3 regions of the Rahnella sp. 2050 genome follow, and region 1 is predicted to be linked to each of the others. Evidence: predicted binding sites of a transcription regulator. Region 1 holds the regulator's gene; each other region holds the start of a gene.
What was found. Region 1 encodes Fur, which represses iron uptake genes when iron is present. Its sites were predicted from a motif close to ATAATAATGAGAACNACTATCAA; they were not measured.
Positions count from the first base shown of each region.

Region 2: exbB (tol-pal system-associated acyl-CoA thioesterase) is a predicted target of Fur. The motif match lies at 4,318-4,340, and genes of this name have one in related genera.
Region 3: ABIC79_RS02025 (TonB-dependent siderophore receptor) is a predicted target of Fur. The motif match lies at 3,106-3,128, and genes of this name have one in related genera.

Region 1 is NZ_JBEPKE010000002.1:1,083,326-1,091,504, reverse strand. It holds gene ybfE (LexA regulated protein) at 1-128, shown strand, start outside; gene ABIC79_RS12300 (methyl-accepting chemotaxis protein) at 205-1,869, opposite strand; gene fldA (flavodoxin FldA) at 2,291-2,818, shown strand; gene fur (ferric iron uptake transcriptional regulator) at 3,131-3,586, shown strand; gene chiQ (ChiQ/YbfN family lipoprotein) at 3,715-4,050, opposite strand; gene chiP (chitoporin ChiP) at 4,064-5,434, opposite strand; gene glnS (glutamine--tRNA ligase) at 5,913-7,583, opposite strand; gene nagE (N-acetylglucosamine-specific PTS transporter subunit IIBC) at 7,776-8,179, opposite strand, start outside.
Region 2 is NZ_JBEPKE010000005.1:88,990-97,168, reverse strand. It holds gene metC (cystathionine beta-lyase) at 1-881, opposite strand, end outside; gene ABIC79_RS18450 (TRAP transporter large permease) at 1,061-2,353, opposite strand; gene ABIC79_RS18445 (TRAP transporter small permease) at 2,366-2,878, opposite strand; gene ABIC79_RS18440 (TRAP transporter substrate-binding protein) at 2,935-3,912, opposite strand; gene exbB (tol-pal system-associated acyl-CoA thioesterase) at 4,435-5,355, shown strand; gene exbD (TonB system transport protein ExbD) at 5,365-5,799, shown strand; gene garD (galactarate dehydratase) at 5,871-7,442, opposite strand; gene ABIC79_RS18420 (MFS transporter) at 7,994-8,179, shown strand, end outside.
Region 3 is NZ_JBEPKE010000001.1:467,418-475,596, reverse strand. It holds gene ABIC79_RS02035 (HlyD family secretion protein) at 1-159, shown strand, start outside; gene ABIC79_RS02030 (TetR/AcrR family transcriptional regulator) at 197-787, shown strand; gene ABIC79_RS02025 (TonB-dependent siderophore receptor) at 847-2,958, opposite strand; gene ABIC79_RS02020 (O-methyltransferase) at 3,310-3,993, shown strand; gene ABIC79_RS02015 (glycoside hydrolase family 3 protein) at 4,000-5,961, opposite strand; gene ABIC79_RS02010 (chromate transporter) at 6,056-6,574, opposite strand; gene ABIC79_RS02005 (chromate transporter) at 6,574-7,131, opposite strand; gene ABIC79_RS02000 (LysR family transcriptional regulator) at 7,282-8,179, shown strand, end outside.

The DNA.
Region 1 (8,179 bases):
GTGTGGAGCTGAAAATGAATGCCGATGCTGTTGATATGCTCAATAAGCTGGCAGAAGAACGCAATATCAGTCGTAGCGAATTGATTGAAGAGATGCTGCTGTCGCATCTTAACGGTCATGAAGGCTGATTGAAAAGCGGGTAACCCTCTCAGGCTACCCGTTTGTTTTTTCTTACTTATTCCATATTAATTCACGTCTTCCTGCTCAGAACGTTTCCCAGTTTTCAGCACTTTTCGCCGAAAGCATGCTGGTATCCGGACGCAATAACGGTGCGGAAATTGACTTCGCCGGACGTGAACCGACGCTCGTCACGCTATCTTTAAGTTTGAACGTAGCAACGGCATTGTTCAGCAATGAAGCCTGCTCTTCCAGTGATACCGCAGCCTGCGACGCCTGTTCTACCAGCGCGGCGTTCTGCTGTGTGACGCTGTCCATTTCTGTGACGGCAACCGCCACCTGACTGATTCCTTTGCTTTGCTCATCGGATGCAGAGGCGATTTCCGCCATGATGTCAGTGACATGCGTAATTGAGCGCACCACTTCATTCATCGTCTGACCGGCGTTTTCAACCAATTTCGAACCGCTGTCGACGCGGGAAACCGATTCGCTGATAAGCTGCTCGATTTCTTTCGCCGCCTGCGCACTGCGTTGTGCAAGATTGCGCACTTCGCTGGCAACCACTGCAAAACCGCGCCCCTGCTCGCCCGCACGTGCCGCTTCGACGGCAGCATTCAGCGCCAGAATGTTGGTCTGGAAAGCGATGCTGTTAATCACAGAAGTGATTTCAGCAATTTTCTTCGAGCTGCCGGAGATATCTTTCATGGTGCTGACCACGTCTGCCACGATGTTGCCGCCCTTCTGCGCGGTGGTGGAAGCCTCCATCACCAGCTGGCTGGCGTGATGCGCGTTATCGGCATTGTGTTTAACGGTAGCCGTCAGTTCTTCCATGCTGGCAGCGGTTTCTTCCAGCGCCGACGCCTGTTCTTCCGTACGGGAAGACAAATCGTTGTTCCCGGCTGAAATTTCTGACGCGCCCTGATAGATGTGATTGGTGCAGTTGCGGATGGTCTGAACGGTATTGACCAGGCTCAACTGCATCTCGTTCAGCAACGGAATCAGCTTACCGGCGCAGTTTTTACCGAATTCTTCCAGATAAAACGTCAGATCGCCGCTGGCGATCACCGCGAAGTGACCGCGGATTTTATCCAGCGGCTTCACCAGCGCCATCACCAGATAACGGTCAGTCAGCAATAAAATCACCAGCCCGATACCAAATGCCGTCAGCAGAATCACTTTGCTAAATGACGTCAGATGGGTGGATTGCCGTTGTGCCGCATCAAAATCGACAGCGATCTGACCGCTGACTTTCTCCATCGATGAGCCAAAGCTGCGGCTCAGTGCAGGTACGGTGGAATTGGCTAGCTGGTTATAGGACTCCGTATTTTTGCTGCGGGCTGCGTCGAACAATGGCGTGACGCCCTGCGTGATCAGATTTTCCCAACTGGTGATTAATTCCTGCACGGAGGAATCTTCCAGCCCCGGATGCGGTGCCGCTTTAAAACTGGCCAGAGCCTGCGTCAGCCCGCTGAGTGATTGTTTGGCGGTATCAAAAATTTCCGGACCTTTTGACGGATCGGCCTGAAGCTGTGCCACGGCGCGGCTCAGGCGCGTCACGGTACGAAAATACTGATCATTTCCTTTATTGATCAGCGCCATATTGTTGACCAGCTCGGTACTATTTTTGGTATTTTGGGTCAGTGTGTCCAGTGAGGTGACGGTGTAAAGGGAAACACCTGCCCACATGACGCAAAAGATGCCAAGAATGGTTAATAAAGCGGCCCTGATGGTGATATTTTTTAAAAACTGCACGATATGCCTCTCTCGAAACATGTCTGTTTCTGGCCTGAGGATTGACGGGGATGCGGAGAATCAAGACAGGTAACCAGCAGGCAAGTGCCCCAGGACATGTTTGAACACCTCTCCGGGCATCGATTTCTTTATTATGTTGAGATTGCTCCCGAATCATCTATCGGCGGAATGTTCTCGAAATTTAGTATTGTGACGACTTATTTCTCAAACTTGCTTTTGACCTCATTAACCCTGAGGTTAATTCGCCGCAGGTGAAAGCACACAAAGGCGATAACACTTAAAAATATTGCCCGATAAACTTATTTCCCAGTTAAGAAGGCGAGCAGAAGCATATTCTCCGCCGCACGAGTTTGCTATCATCTGCATTATTATTGCCTGCGTTGCAGAGCACTTCATTGAGAACAAGAGGTTAGGTAATCTTATGGCCGTTGTAGGTATCTTCTTTGGATCCGATACAGGTAACACCGAAAACATCGCAAAAATGATCCAGAAGCAATTGGGTAAAGATGTTGCAGAGGTGCATGACATTGCGAAGAGCAGCAAAGAGGATCTGGAAAAATTCGATATTTTGCTTATCGGCATTCCAACCTGGTATTACGGTGAAGCGCAGTGTGACTGGGACGACTTTTTCCCAACGCTGGAAGAGATAGATTTCGAAGGTAAGCTGGTGGCACTGTTTGGTTGCGGTGACCAGGAAGACTACGCCGAATATTTCTGCGATGCGCTGGGCACCGTGCGCGATATCATTGAGCCACGCGGCGCAGTGATTGTCGGACATTGGCCTACCGAAGGTTACCACTTTGAAGCATCTAAAGGCCTGGCGGATGATAAGCACTTCATAGGACTGGCAATTGACGAAGATCGTCAGCCCGAACTGACCAGCGAACGTGTTGATGCCTGGGTGAAACAGATCACAGAAGAACTTAGCCTTTCTGAAATTATTGGCTAAAAACCCTGTTGGCCCTGAGGATTTATTCTACAATTGAAGGGCCAAACTATTACTGAAATTAACAATTTAACTGCTACAAAATTGTAACTTTCGGTCGTATCAAGGTACACTGAGTTCCTCTGTTTTTTCTATTGATCAAGTCGTTGCATTACAAATGTGACCGGCAATTTGTGATCTTTATTAACAGGCTGTCGTTGACGAGAATTGGCACATTGCGTTAAACGAAGAGACTAAACGAATAATTTTGTGCCGCCGATGCCACAGGCTGCATGCCTCAACTTGATTAGCACATAGTAACAGGACTGAATCCGCATGACTGACAACAACACCGCACTGAAGAAAGCCGGCTTAAAAGTCACGCTTCCGCGCCTCAAAATCCTGGAAGTGCTGCAAGCGCCGGAAGGTCATCACGTTAGTGCGGAAGATCTTTACAAGCAACTGATTGATATGGGTGAAGAAATTGGCCTGGCGACGGTTTACCGCGTTCTGAACCAGTTTGACGACGCCGGTATTGTCACCCGTCATAACTTCGAAGGCGGCAAGTCCGTATTCGAACTGACCCAGCAACATCACCACGACCACCTGATCTGTCTGGATTGCGGTCGTGTGATCGAATTCCGTGACGAATATATTGAAGGTCGTCAGCGTGAGATTGCTAAGAAACACGGTATCAAGCTCACCAACCACAGCCTGTATCTGTACGGCCACTGTGAAGCAGGCGATTGCCGCGAAGATGACTCTTTGCACAACGATAAACCTGCGCAGTAATCTGCACAGGCTTTGACTAAATTAACCGCTGAAAAGCGGTTTTTTTATGTCTGATATCGACGCAGATTGAGCCCGGATAGCAGGCATAAAAAACCCCGGCAAGCCGGGGTATGTTTCGCTGCTGAGATTCACGGCTTAGGTGAATTGTTCGTTTTTATTTCCTGCCAGATTTTCCCGCAATCAGCAGCATATGCCTGACCGTCGCCAGTTTTACGCGCCGTCAGACATCGCTGATAATCCACCACGCGCACCGTCTCCTGTTCTGCAAATTGCTGGTGGGCTTTTTCCTGTTTCAGTTTATTCAGTAACACCTCGCAGGATGCCAGTTTGTCCGGATTGCCTTCTGACGTATTGATACAGGCACGGTAATCTTCCCGCGTTTGGGATATTTGTGCCTGATCGGCGGTGGGTGCACAACCGGCCAGCAAAACAGCCGAAACCATGATCATCAGTAATTTATTCATCGACATAGCGACCTCAGAAAATAGTAAATGGAGCGATAACGATGAATTTCACGTCTTTTTCATCCTGGAAAATGTTGCCGTAACCGCCGCCCCAGCTCGGTATGTCCGAATGGTTGTCGTACTGGGTGTAATGCAGTTTGAACAACGTCCCTTTGGCGCGCCCTTCCTGAATGGTGTACAGCGCATCCAGGCTCCATGCGCTTTCTTTCAGACGCTGGCTCTGGTCATAAGCGGCGTTGGTGCTCGGTTTGGCATCCCACGCATAGACGTACGAACCACCGACCGCGAACCCCGGCAGGTCCCATTTCGCCAGATCATAAAGCACGCCGGCATACACGGCTTTTTCACCATTGGCGTTGAAGTCCGAGCGGTTGTCCCACCACACATCAAGACGGCCGTTTGAGGAAGAATAAGTCGGGGTCATGCGCTGCAGGAAGTAGCCCTGATTCCCTTCCGCTTTCACCATCGTCCCTTCCAGACGCCAGTTAAACTGCCCGGTGGTATAGCCAAAGGTCAGTGCCTGCAACCATGCCAGACCGTCATACAGACTGTTCGGATCATTCTTGTCACTGATGCGGTCTTCTGCACCATAGAACTGATAGCTGGTGGTCAGCGGATTGCCCAGCAGATCCATTTTGTACGAGGCTTTAGCAAAGTACTGATCGACATAACTTTCAGCCTGGCCAAATGCGCCTTCCAGTACGAAGTCATTTTTAAAATCATATTTCGCACCGAGCGAATGAATATAAGAAACGCCGGTTTTCTTGTCATTCTGGCGGAAATCATCCATTTCCAGATGCCACGGCGATTTATATTCATCAGCCCACATATAGGAGAAACTCAGTTCACCCGGGTCACCGAAATCGTGTTTATAACCGGCTTCCGCACCGCGATACGTACCCGGCATAAAGCTCCAGTGCGGTGCGATCAGCGTCTGTCCGGTAGGCTGAATATACCCTGCGTGCCCCCAGAATCCGCCGTATTTGAATTTACCGGCTGCCTTATAAAGACTGACCCCACTTTTATCCCCGGAGTAATCTTCGTCGTAGGCGCGGTTGCTGTTGGAAAAGGCGATTTCGTTGGGATGGCCGCTCTCGCTGCTCTCGGCCATTTCAATCGCCGTAAAGGCTGCGATATCAATACCAAACATGTCCCAGGCATAGCCGGAAGAAAAATCGAGGTTCAGGTTAGCGGTAGAATGCGAAAGGTTGGTTGTATAGTCTTTGTAGTGGTCACTCGCCGGATCCATGTCCTTGCGGTCACGTTCACGCTGCCAGTAGTACACACCGCCGGTCAGTGTGGAATCATCAATAAAACCGGCTGCTTTGGTCTCTTGTGAAAACATCATTCCGCCACCCAGTAAGGTGCCGGCGAGAGAATACATGGCAGGTTTCAGGTAAGCCGATCCCTTGCCCCTGTTACGGTGCTTGTGCATAGAGATTCCTCATGTTGACTAAAAAAACGAGCAAAACCCAAACGGGTATAAAAAGCGGTCGCCAGAGGCGTAACCGGTTAAATCAACATCAAGAGTATTTTTCGCGACGCGAATTATCAATGAGTAATTAATCATTAATTATCGAAATATGACAAAGTGCACATAAAGATGAAAAAGCATTACAGAGGTATGCAGGAAAGGATTAAAGCAATGGACTATAATAATATATAATTAAAACATACGATTAAACAAAATCATCTTACAGTTTAAACGTTTCAGCAATATGAACGGCTGTGGCACAACGTTTTAAAAGTAAGCATAGGAAATACATTAATTCGCGACGAAAAACAAAAGGCATCTCTGACAAGAATAACAGGCGAAAAAAAACGCAGCCTGAACTGCGTTTTTATTACCTCATACTGAGGGCTTACGCGACGGGTTTGCTTTCCCAGGTATCACGCAGGCCAACGGTACGGTTAAACACCAGATGTTCAGCACTTGAGTAGCGGTTGTCGGCACAGAAGTAACCTTCACGCTCAAACTGCAGGCTGATTTCAGCCTGTGCAGCCACCAGTGATGGCTCCACGAAACCGTGGGAAATCACCAGGGAATCCGGGTTGATGGTGGTCAGGAAGTCTTCCGCCTGGCCCGGGTTTGCGACGCTGAACAGACGGTCATACAGGCGGAACTCAGCCGGTTTGCCTTCAGACGCGGACACCCAGTGGATCACGCCTTTCACCTTGCGGCCATCGGCAGGATCTTTGCTCAGCGTGTCGATATCGTAAGAACAGAAGATAGTGGTGATATTCCCTTCCTCGTCTTTCTCGATACGTTCTGCTTTGATCACATACGCATTACGCAGGCGCACTTCTTTGCCCAACACCAGACGCTTGTACTGCTTGTTGGCTTCTTCGCGGAAATCAGCCTGATCGATGTAAATCTCACGGGTAAACGGCACTTCGCGGGTGCCCATTTCCGGTTTGCCCGGATGATTCGGCATCTTCACCATCTGCACATCATCACCGGTAAAGTTTTCAATGATCACTTTAACCGGATTGATAACCGCCATGGCGCGCGGTGCGTTCTCGTTGAGATCGTCACGGATGCAAGATTCCAGCGCCATCATTTCGACGTTGTTATCCTGCTTGGTAACGCCGATACGACGGCAGAATTCACGGATAGACGCCGCGGTATAGCCCCGGCGACGCAGACCTGAAACGGTCGGCATGCGCGGGTCATCCCAGCCTTCAACAATCTTCTCGGTCACCAGCAGGTTCAGCTTGCGCTTGGACATGATGGAGTATTCGAGATTCAGACGGGAGAATTCGTACTGACGCGGGTGGCATGGAATAGAAATATTATCCAGAACCCAGTCGTACAGACGACGGTTATCCTGGAATTCCAGCGTACACAGCGAATGGGTGATCCCTTCCAGCGCATCGGAAATGCAGTGGGTGAAATCGTACATCGGATAGATGCACCATTTTTTACCGGTCTGGTGATGTTCTGCGAATTTAATACGGTACAGAACCGGATCACGCATCACAAAGAATGGCGAGGCCATATCGATTTTTGCACGCAGACACGCAGCGCCTTCGGCGAACTCACCGTTACGCATTTTTTCAAATAACGCAATGTTCTCTTCCACGGTGCGATCGCGGTACGGGCTGTTTTTACCCGGCGACGTCAGGGAGCCGCGATATTCACGGATCTGGTCAGGAGACAGTTCATCAACATACGCCAGACCTTTGTTGATCAGTTCAAGCGCATAAGCATGCAGTTGATCAAAATAGTCCGAGGAGTAATGAATATCGCCGCTCCAGTCGAAACCTAACCACTGGACGTCGCGTTTGATTGACTCAACGAATTCGATGTCTTCTTTTGCCGGGTTGGTATCGTCAAAACGCAGATTACACTGGCCCTGATAGTCTTGCGCGATGCCGAAATTCAGGCAGATAGATTTTGCATGACCGATGTGCAGATAACCATTAGGCTCAGGTGGGAAACGGGTGTGAACGGTATTGTGTTTCCCGGTCGCCAGATCTTCATCAATAATCTGACGGATAAAATTTGTTGGGCGGGCTTCAGCCTCACTCATTGTGCAATTCCTCTACGCAACATTGACTCTACGGATAACCGCTTATGTTCCAACAAGCCACGCCGGGAAACAACCGTTAGTTGCATTAAATCGTGGTTATCTCTGCTGCCTCTGTCCTCAGACAATAAAAAGCGGGAAGAGATCGCTCTCTTCCCGCTGTCACTACGTCGACCTGTTACGTCATCCGCAGGGTTATTTGCCCTGGATATCGAACAGTTTCGTTTGACCGGCAACCACTGAACCGCTGGCCAGTGACGTCACACCGGTATAATCATCAATATTGCTGACGACTACCGGGCTGATCATTGAGCGCGCATTGGCATTCAGATAATCCAGATCCAGTTCCAGTACAGGCTGACCGGCAGTGACTGTTGTCCCTTCTTCAACCAGGCGGGTAAAGCCCTGGCCGTTCAGTGCAACAGTATCAATCCCCATATGCACCACGATTTCAGCACCGGAAGTCGTTTCCAGGCAGAACGCATGATTGGTATTGAAGATTTTCACCACCGTGCCCGCAGCCGGCGACACAACGATTTTATCGGTAGGACGGATGGCAACACCATCACCCACCGCTTTGCTGGCAAAGGCTTCATCAG
Region 2 (8,179 bases), on a different contig from region 1:
CTGCCGGGTAATGCCGGGTGGTTGACCACCGCCACTTCCGGCCGCTCTGCCAGCCACCGCGCAATGCGGAGACTACTTTCTGCATGCTGTTTCAGCCGCACGCCCATAGTGCGTAAACCGCGGCTGGCGACATACGCGATATCAGCATCGACCATCTGGCCCATCAGATATGAGTGTTCCCGCAGTTGCTCCCAGCAACGTTCATTAGAAACGGCGGTGCCAATCATGGCATCGGAATGGCCGATAATGTATTTGGTGCCTGCCTGAATCGAAATATCGATATCGAATTCCAGCGCTTTAAACAGAATGCCCGCCGCCCATGTGTTGTCGATCATGACGACGACGTCCGGATTCACGGCCCGCACGGCTTTCACCATCGCCGGAATGTCCGGGACTTCCAGGGTGATCGAACCCGGCGATTCCAGGAACACCACTCTGGTGTTGGGTTGCATCAGCGAGCCTAACCCCGCGCCGATATTGGCCGGAAAATAGGTGGTGGATACGCCGAGTTTTTTCAGCACTTTTTCGCAGAAATCCTGCGTCGGCTCGTAGGCTGAACCGGCCACCAGAATGTGGTCGCCGCTGCTGACAAATGAGAGTACGGCGTTACTGACTGCCGCCGCGCCACAAGGATACAGCGCGCAACCTGCGCCGCCTTCCAGCTCCACCATCGCTTCCTGGAATGAGAAATGCGTCAGGGTGCCACGACGACCGTAAAATAGTTCGCCGTTGGCGCGGTTAGCGGTGGCGTGTTTTTTATCTGCCACGGTTTCAAACACCAGCGATGAGGCGCGCTGGATCACGGCATTCACTGAACCCTGCGTGAATTTCTTGTCCCGTCCGGCGCTGACCAGCGCGGTTTCAATTTTCTTAGACGACATAATCCGTATTTCACCCTGTTTTATAGCGCGGTGCTCTCTGCATCCGCCGATATGTCATTAACTTAACATGATGAATTTCAGGGATCAGGCTTTTGGCGGGTGGATGAGAAAATTTCAGCAGCACGGCCAAAAAAAAAGCCCGTCGTCACGACGGGCAAGGGAGAAACGAGTTTTGGGCATCAGCCGGTATAAACGCCAAACAGTTTGGGCAGGAACAGCGAAATGGTCGGAATATAGGTCACCAGCATCAGCACCACGAACAGCACGCAGTAGAACGGCAGCATGGCTTTCACCACTTTTTCGATGCTCTGTTTACTCACCGCGCTGGCCACAAACAGCACCGAGCCGACCGGCGGGGTGATCAGGCCAATCCCCAGATTCACCAGCATGATCATGCCGAAATGCACCGGGTCGATGCCGAGCGATAACACCACCGGCAACAGCACCGGCGTCAGGATCAGGATGATCGGCGCCATGTCCATCAGTGTGCCGATCACCAGCAGCATGATGTTGATCCACATAAGGATCACGTACTTGTTGTCAGAGATCGAGGTGAAGAATTCGGTGATGCGCATCGGCAACTGCATGTAAGTCATGACTGCGCCAAAACTGGCGGCAAACCCTATCAGGATCATCACGATGCTGACGGTTTTCACCGTGCGATACATCAGTTTCGGTAGTTCGCTCCACTTGTAATCGCGGTAGATAAACATGGTGACGAAGAATGACCACAAACACGCGATCGCTGCGGATTCCGTCGCGGTAAATATTCCGCTGAGAATGCCGCCCATGATGATCACGATGGTCATCAGCCCCCACAGCGTGTCGATAAAAATCTTCAGCGCCTGGCGGAACGGCACGCGCTCACCTTTCGGGTAACCGCGTTTGTGAGCAAACACCACGCACATCACCATCAGCGTCAGGCTGAGCAGTAAACCGGGCAAAATACCGGCGATGAACAGCGCGGCAATCGACACCGTACCGCCGGTCGCCAGCGAGTAAATCACCGAGTTGTGGCTGGGTGGCGTCAGGATCGCCTGTACCGAGCCGCTGGCGGTGACCGCCGCCGCAAAGTCACGCGGATAGCCCTTTTTCTCCATTTCCGGGATCATCACCGAGCCGATTGAGGCGGTATCCGCCACGGAAGAACCGGAGATCGCGCCAAAAAAGGTTGAGGCCACAATGTTCACCAGCGACAGCCCGCCGCGGATAAACCCGACAAAGATGTAGGCAAAACTGACCAGCCTGCGGGCGATCCCTCCTTCGGCCATGATCGCGCCTGCCAGAATAAAGAACGGGATCGCCAGCAGTGAAAATTTGTTCACGCCGTTGGTCAGTTGGATCATCAGCGCTTCAAACGGCAGGTCAATCCACCAGGCTCCTGCCAGCGCGCTCAGCCCGACGGCGTAAGCGACCGGCACGCCAATCGCCAGCATCACTGCCAGCGTTAACAACAAGATTAATGCATCCATAACAGGCTCCGGTCAGGCGTCAGAATTGCCCAGCATCACCACAGGCCGCTGATGTTGCGGGCCGGCAATGATCTGCTCAATGATGAATAACAACGTCAGTGCAGAACCTATAGGTAGCGGCAGATAGGTCTGTCCGGCGGTCAGCAGCGGGAATTCCGCCACCGGCTGTTGCCAGAGTTCACTGCACAATTGCAGGCTGTACCAGAAAATAAACACGCTGATGGCCAGCATCATCAGGTCAGCCAGCAGGGCAGAAAATTTTTTCAGCGCAGGTGGCAGGCGGTCAGTGACCATCGCAACGACGATGTGTGAACCAGCGCGGTAACTGACAGCGGCTCCGATAAAGGTGAACGTCACCATGCACATAATCGCGATCGGCTCCGGCCACGACAGGGCGCTGTTCATCACGTAACGGGCAAAGATCCCAACCGGGATCACCGCCACCATCAGCAGCAACGCGATGCCCGCGATCCACATCGCGCAGCGGTAAAGAATGTCCATCAGGGTGTGATAACTCGAAACCATAAATCCCCCGGCGAAAGATCAGAAAGAAGCAGCCCGCAGGCTGCCGGTGTCAGGGTTTACTTCACGTCAGCGATTTGCTGCATCAGATCCTGATGGTCTTTGCCGAATTCATCGCGCACGGATTGCGTGGCTTTGACATACGTCGCGGGGTCAATCTCATAGAATTTCACGCCGCCCGCTTTCATCGTGGCGAGGGCTTTCTCGTTATAGGCTTTCCACAGTTCGCGCTGTTCGTCCTGTGCTTCTTTCGCCAGTTTGAGGATTAACTGCTGGTCTTCCGGTTTCAGTTTGTCCCATTTCACTTTTGAATACAGGAACAGCTCCGGGATGATGAAATGGCGGCTGTAGGTGTAGTTTTTCACTACCGGCAGGTAGTTATGGGCGACAAAGGTTGGCGGGTTGTTTTCGGTGCCGTCAATGACGCCGGTCTGCATGCCGCTGAACACTTCACTGACGCCCATCGCCACCGGATTGGCACCCATCGCTTTCAGCGTTGCCAGCGCAATCGGACTGCCCTGTACGCGGATTTTCATGCCGTGCAAATCTTCCGGTTTCACCACCGGTTTTTTGGTGATCAGGTTACGCGTCCCGCCATCCATCCAGCCGAGAAAAACCAGTCGCGAATTCGGGTTGTTGGTGATTTTATCGCCGATTTCTTTACCGATCTGACCGTCGAGCACTTTGTGCATATGGTCTTCGTCGCGGAAAATATAGGGCAGGGTGAAGACATTAATTTCTGGCAAAATCGAAGCAACCGGCGTCATCGACACACGGATGATATCCAGCGCACCGAGCTGCGCCTGTTCAATTTCCTGCTTTTCATCTCCCAGCACGCCGCCCGGAAACGTTTTAATTTCGAGGCGTCCGTCTGTTTGCTTTTGCAGTTTTTCGCCCATGTGCTGGACGGCGACCACGTTGGGATAGCCTTGCGGATGCACGTCGGCGGCTTTCAGCGTTTGTGCTGACACGCCATGCGTAAATAAGAGGGTCGCGGAACTCAGGCAAAGGCTGAGAAGTGCTTTTTGCATTTTCATCAGTTTGTCTCCAGGGTACTCGGTAAGGGAAAGATAAATGTGAACAAGTATCGAACAGGACGGGCGCAGAGGCGTTGCCGGTTCATTTTGAAAAATGTCTGAATAAGCTTTTAAATGATAGGGATGCATGACGTGCCGGTGTGAGGTCTTCGCCAGTGAATGCACTTTATCCTATTTTTTGTTGTGCGGTATTTGAGCGTTATCACAAACTCGTAACAAATGTAAAAAGCTGTTGCTTAATATTTAAAACGTTGTTTTAACTTGAGTAATGAAGCTCAGATGATTGATTTACTGTGTGATTTTTTTTGAAAGTGTGACGGAGGTTAAATTGTTCAACCTTTGTACAAACAGGAAAAACCTTGTCATCTGTCAATGACACGTCGGGCGGCAGGCGGGACAATGTAAATAATAATGAGAACGACTATCAATTAGGCCTTTTTCTTTGATATCATTCGGCGTTATTCATTCCTTCTACACACTGATTCTGGCTGGAGGCGACGCGTGAAAACGGCTCGCAATAAGATGAAAGAGGCGACCTCATTACTGATGTCGTTAATGTTGGTTGCTGGTCTGAGCGGCAACGCGATGGCTGCACCTGCGACGCCGGCGGGACAAGCCGTCAATTCTGCAGCAACTCAACCTGCAACGGCTGACGCACCGGCGACCGGTGACGCAACGCCAGCTCCGGTGATGCAACCCGCGCCAGCAGAGACGGCACCCGTGATCCCAACCGATTTGTCTGTTATGGGCATGTACCATCACGCTGATGTGGTGGTGAAGACCGTCATGATCGGTCTGCTGCTGGCTTCTGTGGTCACCTGGGCATTGTTATTCAGCAAGGGTGCGGAAGTCTTCACGGGCAAACGCCGTATGCGCCGTGAATTTGATGCGTTGTCCTCCGTTCGTACGCTGGACGAAGCCGCCGAGCAGGCTGAAAGTTTCGCTGCCAGCAGCATCAGCGCGCAGATGATCCGCGATGCGCAGAACGAGCTGGAACTGTCTGCCGGATCGACTGACAACAACGGCATTAAAGAGCGTACCGGTTTTCGCCTTGAGCGCCGCGTCAGCGCCGCGGGTCGTTACATGGGCCGTGGCAACGGTATTCTGGCGACCATCGGAGCAATCTCTCCCTTCGTCGGTCTGTTCGGTACCGTATGGGGCATCATGAACAGCTTCATCGGTATCGCACAGACGCAGACTACCAATCTGGCGGTCGTCGCACCGGGTATCGCCGAAGCCTTACTGGCCACGGCTGTGGGTCTGGTTGCGGCTATCCCTGCGGTGGTCATCTACAATATTTTCGCCCGTACCATCACCTCTTACCGTCATCAGGTAGGCGATGTGGCGGCGCAGATTATCCTGTTACAGGGCCGTGATTTGGATCTGGCTGCCAGCGAAGGCAATGCGCCACGCGGTCAGACAGGTCAGTTACGCGTAGGGTAATAACAGATTATGGCTATTCGGTTAAACGACGATATCGACGAAAGTGGTGAAATGCATGACATCAACGTCACGCCTTTTATCGACGTCATGCTGGTATTGCTGATCATCTTCATGGTGGCGGCACCGCTGGCCACCGTTGATGTGCGGGTGGATTTACCGGCTTCGACGGCAAAACAGCAGCCGCGTCCGGAGAAACCGATTTTCCTGTCGGTGAAAGCTGACAAGCAACTGTTCCTCGGCGACACGCCCGTGAACAGCGATAATATGACCGCGATGCTGGATCAGCGTACTCAGGGTAACAAGCAGAGTACGATTTTCTTCCGCGCGGACAAAAGTGTCGATTACGAAACGCTGATGAGCGTGATGGATAACTTGCGTAAAGCCGGTTACCTGAAAGTCGGGCTGGTGGGTGCAGAACAAACCGGTGCCGCTGCGGCGCAGTAAGTTGTGAATCAAATCAGACGCACAAAAAAGGCCAGCATTGCTGGCCTTTCGTTTATCCGCAAAACGGTAACTCAGGTTACCGGCGCCGGGTTAAACACCGCCAGCGCATTATGGATGCCCCAGGTGTCTGACCAGGTTTTCTTGCGACCGCTGGCGATGTCCAGAATGAAATGGAACAGTTCCCAGCCCACATCCTCGATGGTGGCATCACCGGTCGCAATTGTCCCGGCATTGATATCCATCAGATCGTGCCAGCGGTTTGCCAGCGTGGTACGTGTTGCCATTTTAATCACCGGCACGGCAAGCAGGCCGTATGGCGTACCGCGTCCGGTGGTGAATACCTGAACGGTAATACCGGAAGCCAGTTGCTGTGTCCCGCAGACAAAATCGCTGGCAGGTGTGGCGGCGTAAATCAGGCCTTTTTTGGTCGGACGTTGTCCCGGAGACAACACTTCTGAAATCGCACTGGTACCGGATTTAGCAATCGAACCCAGGGCTTTTTCAACCACGTTAGCCAGACCGCCTTTTTTGTTGCCCGGAGACGGGTTGGCGCTGCGGTCGGTCTGACCCAGCGACAGATAATTATCGTACCAGGCCATTTCTTCCAGCAGACGTTTACCCACGTCGACGTCCGCTGCACGCGGTGTCAGCAGATGGATAGCGTCGCGCACTTCTGTGACTTCTGAAAACATCACTGTTGCACCGCAGCGCACCAGCAAATCCGAAGCGTAACCGACTGCCGGGTTGGCGGTGACACCGGAGAAGGCATCACTGCCGCCGCATTGTGTGCCCACAACCAGATCGGAAGCCGGACAGGTTTCGCGCTGGCGGCGGTTCAGGCGTTCCAGATGAAATTGTGCGACCGTCAGGATATCGTCAACCATCGACTGGAAACCGACATGTTGCTCATCCTGCAAACGCACAATGTGCGTGTCATCGAGTGAAATCGCCTGCACATCCGGCGTGCCTTCCAGCAGGCGCTCGGGTTGCAGCTTCTCACAGCCCAGACCGACCACCATGACTTCGCCGCCAAAGTTCGGGTTCAGCGCCAGATTGTGGATGGTACGGATCGGGATAATGGCCGCAGGAGCGTTAATCGCCACACCGCAACCGTACAAATGGTTCAGTGCCACGACGCCGTCGACGTTGGGGAATTTCGGCAGTAAATCACGTTCAATGATTTTCACTACGTAATCCACTACGCCCGCCACGCAGTGCACACTGGTGGTGATTCCCAGCAGATTTTTGGTGCCGACGCTGCCGTCGGCATTGCGGTAGCCTTCAAAGGTATAGCCTTCGAGTGGTGGCAGCGCGGGTGGCACACGGGTGGCCAGCGGCAGGCTGTAAAGTTCAGGGGCGACCGGTAATTCCACCAGGGATTCATCAATCCAGCTGCCCTGCGCGATATCCCGTACGGCATAACCAATGACTTCTCCGTAACGAATAATATCGCCGCCTTTAGCAATGGGTTCTAACGCCACTTTATGGCCTTGCGGAATATGCTCAATTAATTCCAGACCGTTCGCAAATCGGGTGCCGGCTTTTAAGCCGTTGTCATTCACAATAATCGCCACGTTATCGCTTTCATGAACTTTAATAAAAAGCGCTTCGGTAGCGTGTTCTTTATCTTTATTACGTGACATAACTGTCTCCGCGTTTATTAAACATCCCGGAACAAAAAATTCCGGTAAATTATCTGAAGTTGACGCTCAATAATGTTCTTGTAAACATGCTCTGGTAATACAGGGTATGGCATCCATTATAAGGCAGTCTTCCGGCAACCTCATTGTGCAACTGACCAGCTTTTTGCCCGATGAACGTCATTCTGTGTGGCAGGTGACAGAATAAATGTGATGTAAATCACCCTTTGATTTGAGCGGTTATCGGTTCCACACAATCTGTGATTCTCCTCCCACACCGATGTGTGGATGCAAAAGAATAGTCACAATCAACGGGGCTATTCTTGGGCGAATGCACAGTGTTATTTCGTGGCCTCCTTTTTATACTGTATTGGCCCTCTGAAGGTGACGTTGAAAGTAATACAGGTAAATTTCAGGCGATCATAAATAAAGTGTTTATTGCCTGTTTCGAATTAAGACGCTGTACGGCGAATAACCACAGGTGAACGAAAAACGTTATTTCAATAACGGTGAGCTCCCTGAAAAATTTTCGCATTATGACAATGAGGGTCACCATGAACATTCAATCTCAGTCCGGGACAATCGCGCAAAGTAAGGTACGGACCCATATCCGTTACTATATTTTGCTGATTATCTTTTTAATCACGGCGGTGAATTACGCTGACCGCGCCACGCTCTCTATCGCGGGAACCGAGGTCGCGCGTGAGCTGGGCCTGGATGCTGCCGACATGGGACAAATA
Region 3 (8,179 bases), on a different contig from region 1:
GCATTGCTGCCATTTGAGCCGGGCACGGGCAATTTCACCAAAATTGTTCAGCGGGTGCCGGTGCGGATCCGGCTTGACGCTGGTCAGCCAGATTTAGCGGCGCTACGCCCCGGATTATCCGTGGATGCGCGCGTTTCGTTAACCGATGCGGTCAGGTAAGCTATGACAGCAATTTTCTGATTATCAGGGTGTTATTATGCGCTATGAGAGTGAACATAAACCTAAAATCCGCGAGCGGATCCTGAAGGAGGCGGCGAAAGACATCCGTACCAAAGGGCCGTTGCAGGTCAGCGTGGCAGGTGTAATGAGCAAAGCTGGCCTGACGCACGGTGGGTTTTATGCGCACTTTGCCTCAAAAGAGGCACTGATTGAGGCCGCCATCGGGCAGATGTTTAATCAGGTTATGGCCCGCTGGGATAAAGAAAATCAGGGGCTGACGGCGCAGCAGCAACTGGCAGGGTATATCGATTTCTACCTGTCGCCCGGGCACCGCGATAACCGGGCGCAGGGCTGTCCGGTGTCGGCGCTGGCCTCTGAAACGCCACGCTTGTCCGCGCCCTGTCAGGCAGAGTTCGCGCGCGGCATCGAACGTATCCGTGGGATGATTATCCGCCAGTTGACAGCGATGGGCGTGGACGACCCGCAAACGCAGGCGATATCGGTCAGTGCGGAACTGATGGGCAGTTTGTCGCTGGCACGTTGTGAGCCTGATCGTGAAGTTTCAGATGCGTTGCTGGAAAGTGCGAAGAAAGCGCTGAAGGCGCGGCTGAATCTTGCAGAAGAATAAACCGTATCCGGGCGATTCACAGACCTCCCCCTTTTCAGGGGGAGGCGCTGAAAAATCTATCAGAAATCATACCCTACCGTAGCAACCACGGTACGTTCCTGACCCCAGTAGCAGTAGCTGGTGCCGTAACAGGCTGCGACATATTTCTTGTCGAACAGGTTGTTAGCATTCAGCTGCACATACGCGCCTTTCAGTTGCGGATTGAACTGCACCAGATTCATACGCAGTGACGCATCAACCAGCGTGGCAGAAGGCATGTGGCGGGTATTTTCGTTATCCGCCCATTGTGTGCCGATGTAACGCACACCTGCACCCATATCCACACCAATCGGCGTGTTGTACTGACCCCAGATGGAAGCCATTTGTTTTGGCGTCACATACGGCGTGTTGCCGTTGTTCTCAGCCGCATCACGGATACGCACTTTGTTGTAGGTGTAACCGGCCATCACGTTAAAGCGTTCAGTAACCTGTTTCTTAGCTTCCAGCTCCAGACCCTGTGAGCGGATTTTACCTGCCGGCTCGTAGTAGCTGCCGACTACCACGCGGTTACCCACGTCTTTTTGCGTCAGATCATACAGCGCCGCGGTGTACATATCGGAAGTGCCGACCGGCTGGTATTTGATCCCGGCTTCGTATTGCTCACTCTGCATCGGTTTCAGCAGCGTGCCGTCAGCGCCTGGCAGGGCAGATGGCGTCATCGCCTGGCTGTAGCTGACGTACGGTGAAATGCCGCTGTCAAAGGCGTACAGCAGGGAAGCGCGGCTGTTGAAATGACTGTCTTTACGTTCGCTGTTGCTGGTGGTGCCGTAGATGCTTTCGTAACTGCGGCTCGAGGTTTTCAGTGTGTCGTAACGGCCTGACAGGGTCAGATACCATTTGTTCCAGTTCATCTCATCTTGCAGATAGGTACCCATCTGCTCATAACGGTTTTTACCGCGTTTATGACTGTAATAATCCAGTGCATCACCGCCAACGCCAGTGTACGGGTTGAGGTTTTCAGCGTAAGCAGCGTCAGATTTCACATCATTGATAAAGTGGGAGTAATCGAAACCGATCACCACTTTATGTGCCAGTTCGCCGGTCGCGAAATCCGCTTCGAGCTGGTTATCAATCGCAAAAGTATCCAGCGAGGACTTCTCACCGGAATAATAACGACTCATCTCGGTACGGTCCGCATTCCAGCCCGCCTGATACACCTGATCCAGTTCGGTGTTGGAATGGGTGTAGTTGGCATTCTGGCGGAATGACCAGACGTCGTTAAACGCGTGCTGGAATTCGTAGCTGTAGATTTGCTCCCAGCGTTTGAACTGGTTGCGGGTGCTTTCGCCATCGAAGAAACCCCGGCTCAGTTTCTGCCCGTAGAGGCTGCCGTCAGCCGGAACCGCGGCGTGGTAGCCACCGGACGGATCTTTTTGCAGATACGCGCGCAGTAAAAGCGAGGTATTTTCATCCGGCGTCCACAGCAACTGTGGCGAAATCGCGTAACGCTCTTCACGCTGGTGATCGTACTGCGTATCGCTGCTGCGGGTCATCCCGGTCAGACGGAATGCCAGCTGATCGTTGATGGCGTTGGTGTAATCGAACGCGCCGCCTTTGGTGTTTTGCGTGCCACCGGAAAGCTGGAAGTGACCTTCTTCAGCAAACTGCGGGCGCTTGGTGGATTCCACCACCACACCGCCGGGAATGCTCTGGCCGTAAAGCGCAGAAGACGGTCCTTTCACCACATCAATACGTTCCAGGAACCACGGATCAACCTGAATGGAGTTATAGGTCGAGCCATCGCTCAGGATCCGCAGGCCATCGAGGAAGGTGTTGTTGACGTCACCGCCGTGGAAACCGCGCAGGGAAATGGTGTCATAACGCGTTGCGCCGCCGGCAAAGTTGGTGAATACGCCTGGCGTGTAGTTCAGTGCAGCGTTAACCGTGGTGGCGTTCTGGTCAGTCATTTGCTGACGGGTCACAACAGAAACGGCCTGACCGGTGGTGATCAGCGGCTGATCCGTTTTGGTCGCACTTTTACTGGTTTTCGCGCTGTAACCCTGCGTCGGAGCATCGGCGGTATCCGCAGGCGCGGCTTTGACAATGACGGTGTCTTCAGCAGCCATTGAGGCAACCGGCATTGCCAGCGCGCACATAAGCACCGAGCGTTTGAGGGGGAAAGCCAACAACATATTCATAATCCCTATAAATAACTCAATAATGATTGAGTGATTAATTGATGCGTGTGTAATAAACCCAAAAGCCAACATGTGTTCCGCACAAAAGCGTGACGTGCGAAGGGCAGTCACTTAACCGAAACGTGACGGATGTTAAACTTAATGATAATTGTTATCATTATTATTTTACAAATTCAAGGGAACTTTACGCCAAAAATGTGAAGTGACGCATTTTTAACCTGATGAAAACGAGGGTTTTTTAATCACAGTAATAAAAATCTGAGCAAAATGGCCGGAAGTGATTAGGGTTAATAGTGAGTTTTTTAATCATGTTCTCTATGTAAAATTCACGGCCGGGAGGCGAAAATGGGTCAGGGGAGTCCGGAGGAATACAGCAGGAAATGGGCAGCGGTTGACAACTATCTGGTGAGTCATTTAGTGGACAGCGATCCGGTTCTGGATCAGGTACTGAAAAACAATCATCAGGCCGGTTTACCCGCACACGATGTAGCACCCAATCAGGGAAAATTACTGGCGCTGTTCGCCCAAATCATCAGCGCACAGAAAGTCTTAGAAATCGGCACGCTCGGCGCTTACAGCACTATCTGGCTGGCGCGGGCGTTACCGGCGCGCGGAAAAGTCGTGACGCTGGAAGCCGATCCGCATCATGCGCGCATCGCACAAACCAACATTGAGCTGGCCGGTTTGCAGGATAAAATTACCTTACACACCGGGCCTGCGTCAGAGACCTTGCCCACGCTCGCGGCGGAAGCGCCGTTTGACCTGATTTTTATTGATGCCGATAAACCCAGCAATCCGCTTTATCTGGAATGGGCGCTGAAATTGTCGAAACCGGGGACATTAATTATTGGCGATAATGTGGTGCGGGACGGCGCGGTGGTGGATCCGCACAGCGACGACGCCCGGGTGCAGGGTGTGCGTCGCTTTATTGAGATGATTGAACAGGAACCGCGTTTATCAGCGACCGCGCTGCAAACCGTCGGCAGCAAAGGCTGGGACGGTTTTGTGCTGGCGCGGGTCACCGGTTAACAGGGCTTAACGCGCCAGACCAAAGCCAATATCAAACAGCGGATTTTCGCTGTCATGTGGCATATCGGATTGTTGTCTGAGCACGGCTTCTTCAGACGATGGCAGTTCAAACGGCAGCTTACCGGTATAGGCTTCGGTGCTGGTCAGGCGCGTAAACAAAACGGTATCGCTGACACCGAAATTGCCGATAATCACTTTCGCTTTGTCCTTCACGTTGGTCAGGATCGCCGGACGGTCGAGATAAACGGTGACGATTGTCGGCACTGCTTTGCTGGCTTTCACGATCGCCTGATAATCCGCGTTATCATCGGTAAAGGCCAGCGAGCCTTCGTGATGGCGCTTGCCAAAGAACCAGGCTTTATGCGGTTGCTCGTACGGGGCATGGGCGCGGATCAGCGCAATATCGGCTTTCTCCGGCGCATCCACCACGGTAAAACCGGCTGCCGTTGCGGCCTGCGGTGCTATGCCGTACAGCCAGATCTTTTTGCCTTTTTTCAGCGGTAATACATCATCGGTATTTTGCAGCAATACCAGTGAATGTCCCTGCGCCGAATTGGCTTCTTTTTGCCAGTCAGCGCGCCCGACGGTTTGGGTGGCTTTCTGCACATCGACATACGGATTTTCAAACAGTCCGGTCTGGAATTTTTGCTCAAGAATACGCACAACAGATTCATCCAGGCGCTGTTCAGTCAGTTGCTTTTCATGCACTGCGCTGACCAGCAACTGTGAGTCGGTCACGCCGCCAAACTGATCGACACCCGCCAGCACCGCCTTCACGAAACGCTGCTGCGGCGTCAGATTCTCGACACCCCACGACATGCCACCGGGCACCGGTTCTTTACCTTCCGGCGAACCGTTCAGGCATTCGTTTTCGCAATTGCTGGTGATCAGCCAGTCGCTGAGAATGACGCCTTTGAAACCGTATTGTCCGCGCAGAATGTCGGTCAGCAACTGATGACTGAATCCGGCACCGACCTGTTCGAGCGGTTTGCCGTCCACGGAAACATTTTTCAGGATTGAATATGTCGGCATGACGCTGGCAACATTGGCTTCAAACGCGCCGGTAAACGGATAGATGTGTTCTTTGAGATTATTGCCGGGGAAGACGGCGTTTTTGCCGTAGACGTTATGGCTGTCAAAACCGTTCTCAGCCGCGCCATAGCCGACCCAGTGTTTGACCACGGAAATCACGCTGCCCTGATTTAGTCCGTCAGGACCGTTTTGCATCCCTTCGATATAACCCCGCACCATGTTATGCACCCGTGTCGGATCTTCGCCGAAGGTGCCACTGATACGCGCCCAGCGCGGCTCTGTTGCCAGATCGGCTTGCGGTGAAAGTGCCTCACGGATACCGACGGCCAGATATTCCTGACGGACGATATCGGCGTAACGGCGGGTGAGTTTCTCATTGCCAATCGCCGCCAGTCCTAAGGTTTCCGGCCACCGGGTGAATTTACCGGAAGAGGTACTCGCACCGACCAGATACTCGAATGAGTTACGCGGGTCGCTGCTGACGGTGACCGGAATACCCAGGCGCGTCTTTTCGGCAATCTGCTGCAGTTTATTGTTTTCTTCCGCCATCATGGCGGGGTCGTTCGCCGAAAGCCGGGTGATCAGGCTGTTGACCTTCGCGCCGGCAATCATCTTTTCCGCCGCTGCCATGTCATAATGCGTGCCTGCGCCGATCGGGCTGTTGGCCGTCGGTGCCGAGCCATGCATCATCACCCCGGCTTTTTCCTCCAGCGTCATGCGTTTCACCAGATCCGCTGCTCGTTCTTCCGGCGTCAGTCGCCAGTCTTCATAAGGTTCCAGTTTCCCGGAATGATCGAGATCTTTGAACTGTAAGCCGTCGACAGTCAGCAGCGTCACTTCGCGCTGGCTAAGTTCCGGTTGATTATCGGCGGCAAAAACAGAAGGTGAGGAAAGCAGCAGGGCAGCGACAGCAAGGCTCAGAGGTTTGATTTTCATCATCGTCCTTAATGGTTGATAACTATAGAAGAACTCAATTCCCAATCAATAACCTATTTGCCAGCTGAATGTTGCGATCTGCTTCGCAATGATGTCAGCCGAATGCCAGTCCGAGCACCGCGCCAACGGCCAGTACCCATAACGGGTGGATACGCTTACTGAGCGCCAGCAGGGTACACAAGGCGATCACTCCCGCAAGCGTCAGCGTGGTGGCTGAGGCTTTGGCGATCAGTAATCCGCTCGACACCACCAGCCCGACAGTCACCGGCACCAGCCCGCGTTGCACTATCTGCCGCCACGGACGGTCTTTGTAACGTTTCCAGCCGCCCATCACGACAAGTGTAATGATTGACGACGGACCAAATTTTGCCAGAGAAGACACCAGCAATCCTGACCATCCGGCAACCTGCCAGCCAATCAGCGGCACGATCATCATATTCGGGCCGGGAGCGGCCTGTGCCAGGGCGAACAGCGCACTGAACTCCTGCGCACTCATCCAGTGATGCACCTGCACCACTGCACGTTGCATCTCGGGCAGAACGGTATTTCCGCCACCAAATGCCAGCACGGAAAGTTCGGTAAATAACAGGGCAAGAGAAAGTAAAACTGGCATCAGAATTTACTCCTCGCGCAGATGAAAATACTGACCGGGGCCAGCACCAGCATGACCGGCAGCATCGGGATCCGGAACACGGCAATTGCCATTACGCCGACGGCAACCAGCAAAAGTTGCAGCCATTTCCCCCGCAAAGGAGCAAGCATTTTGATGCCGGTCGAGAGCAGTAAACCGGCCGCCGCCGCCGCCATTCCGGCGAACAGATGTTCCACCAGCGGTTCATTCTGATAACGTGCATACACCAGGCCGAGCAGCACCACACAAATCGTCGGCGCGAGAATAAGCCCGAGTAGCGCCGATAATGCGCCGCGTAATCCGCGGAACTCCATCCCCAGCGCGACCGACAGGTTAATGATGTTGCCGCCGGGTAAAAACTGGCACAACCCGAGCAACTCGGTGAACTGAGCGGCGGTCAGCCAGTGGCGTTTATCCACCAGCATGTGTCGCGCCATCGGCAGCACGCCACCGAAACCGGTCAGGCCAAGGACGAAAAAGCCCATAAACAGTTGCCTGCAATCGGGTTGCGGCGCGGTATTTTCTTCTGTCTCAGGCATTAATTTTTCCTGCGTTTGCGCTGACATTTTCACACTCTCCCTCAAAAGTAATCCAAAGCCGCCAGAGGCGTAAATTCTGTTAAGGATCATGCGCGTGGATGTGCCATGATGTCTAATGCATTTATTAATGGCTAAAGATACCCTGAAGGTATGGTTATGATTGAACTGAAACGTCTGAATGCGTTTGTTACCGTGGTGGAAGCGGGCAGCATTACCCGCGCCGCAGAATTGCTGTTTATTCAACAGCCGCCGCTGACGCGCCTGTTACAGGGACTGGAGCAGGAATTTGGCATCCCTTTATTACAACGCTTGCCGCGCGGGGTGATCCCGACCGAAGCGGGTGAAGTGTTAGTGCAGGAAGCCCGTGCCGTGCTGGCACGTGCCGCTCAGCTCAGCGCTGCCATGCACCGTGCCGCGCAGGGCGAACAGGGTCGGATCCGCATCGGTTTCACCAGCTCGGCCGCGCTGCATACTTTTGTGCCCGCGCTGTTGCGCCGTTATCGGGAAATTTATCCGGCCGTCAGCACTCAGCTTGAGGAAAGTGGCAGTGGCGAATTGCTGGCCGCCGTGGTGGCGGGCGAGCTGGATGTCGCTTTTGTGCGCATGCGGGTCAAAGATATGCCGGAGTTAGAGATGGAAAAGGTACTGGAGGAACCGATGTGGGTGGCGGTTCCGGCCGGACACAAACTGGCGTCGCAACCAGCCAGTCAGCCACTCAGACTCGAAGATCTGAGTAACGAGCCTTTTGTATTATACCGCCGTCGCGCCGGTCAGGGATTGTACGATGCCATACTGGCGGCGTATGTGCGTGCCGGTTTCAGTCCGCATATCGTGCAGGAAGCGCCACGTTTAACCTCTTGTCTGAGCCTGGTCGGCGCCGGACTGGGGATTTCTATTGTGCCGGAATCCATGACCCGGCTGGGCGGGGACGGGGTGATATTTTTGCCGCTGGACGCCGCGACACAACTCAGCGCACCGTTATATCTCGCGCGGCGCGAAGACAACCATTCATCGGCTATAATCAATACGTTTTGCGATCTTGTAAAAT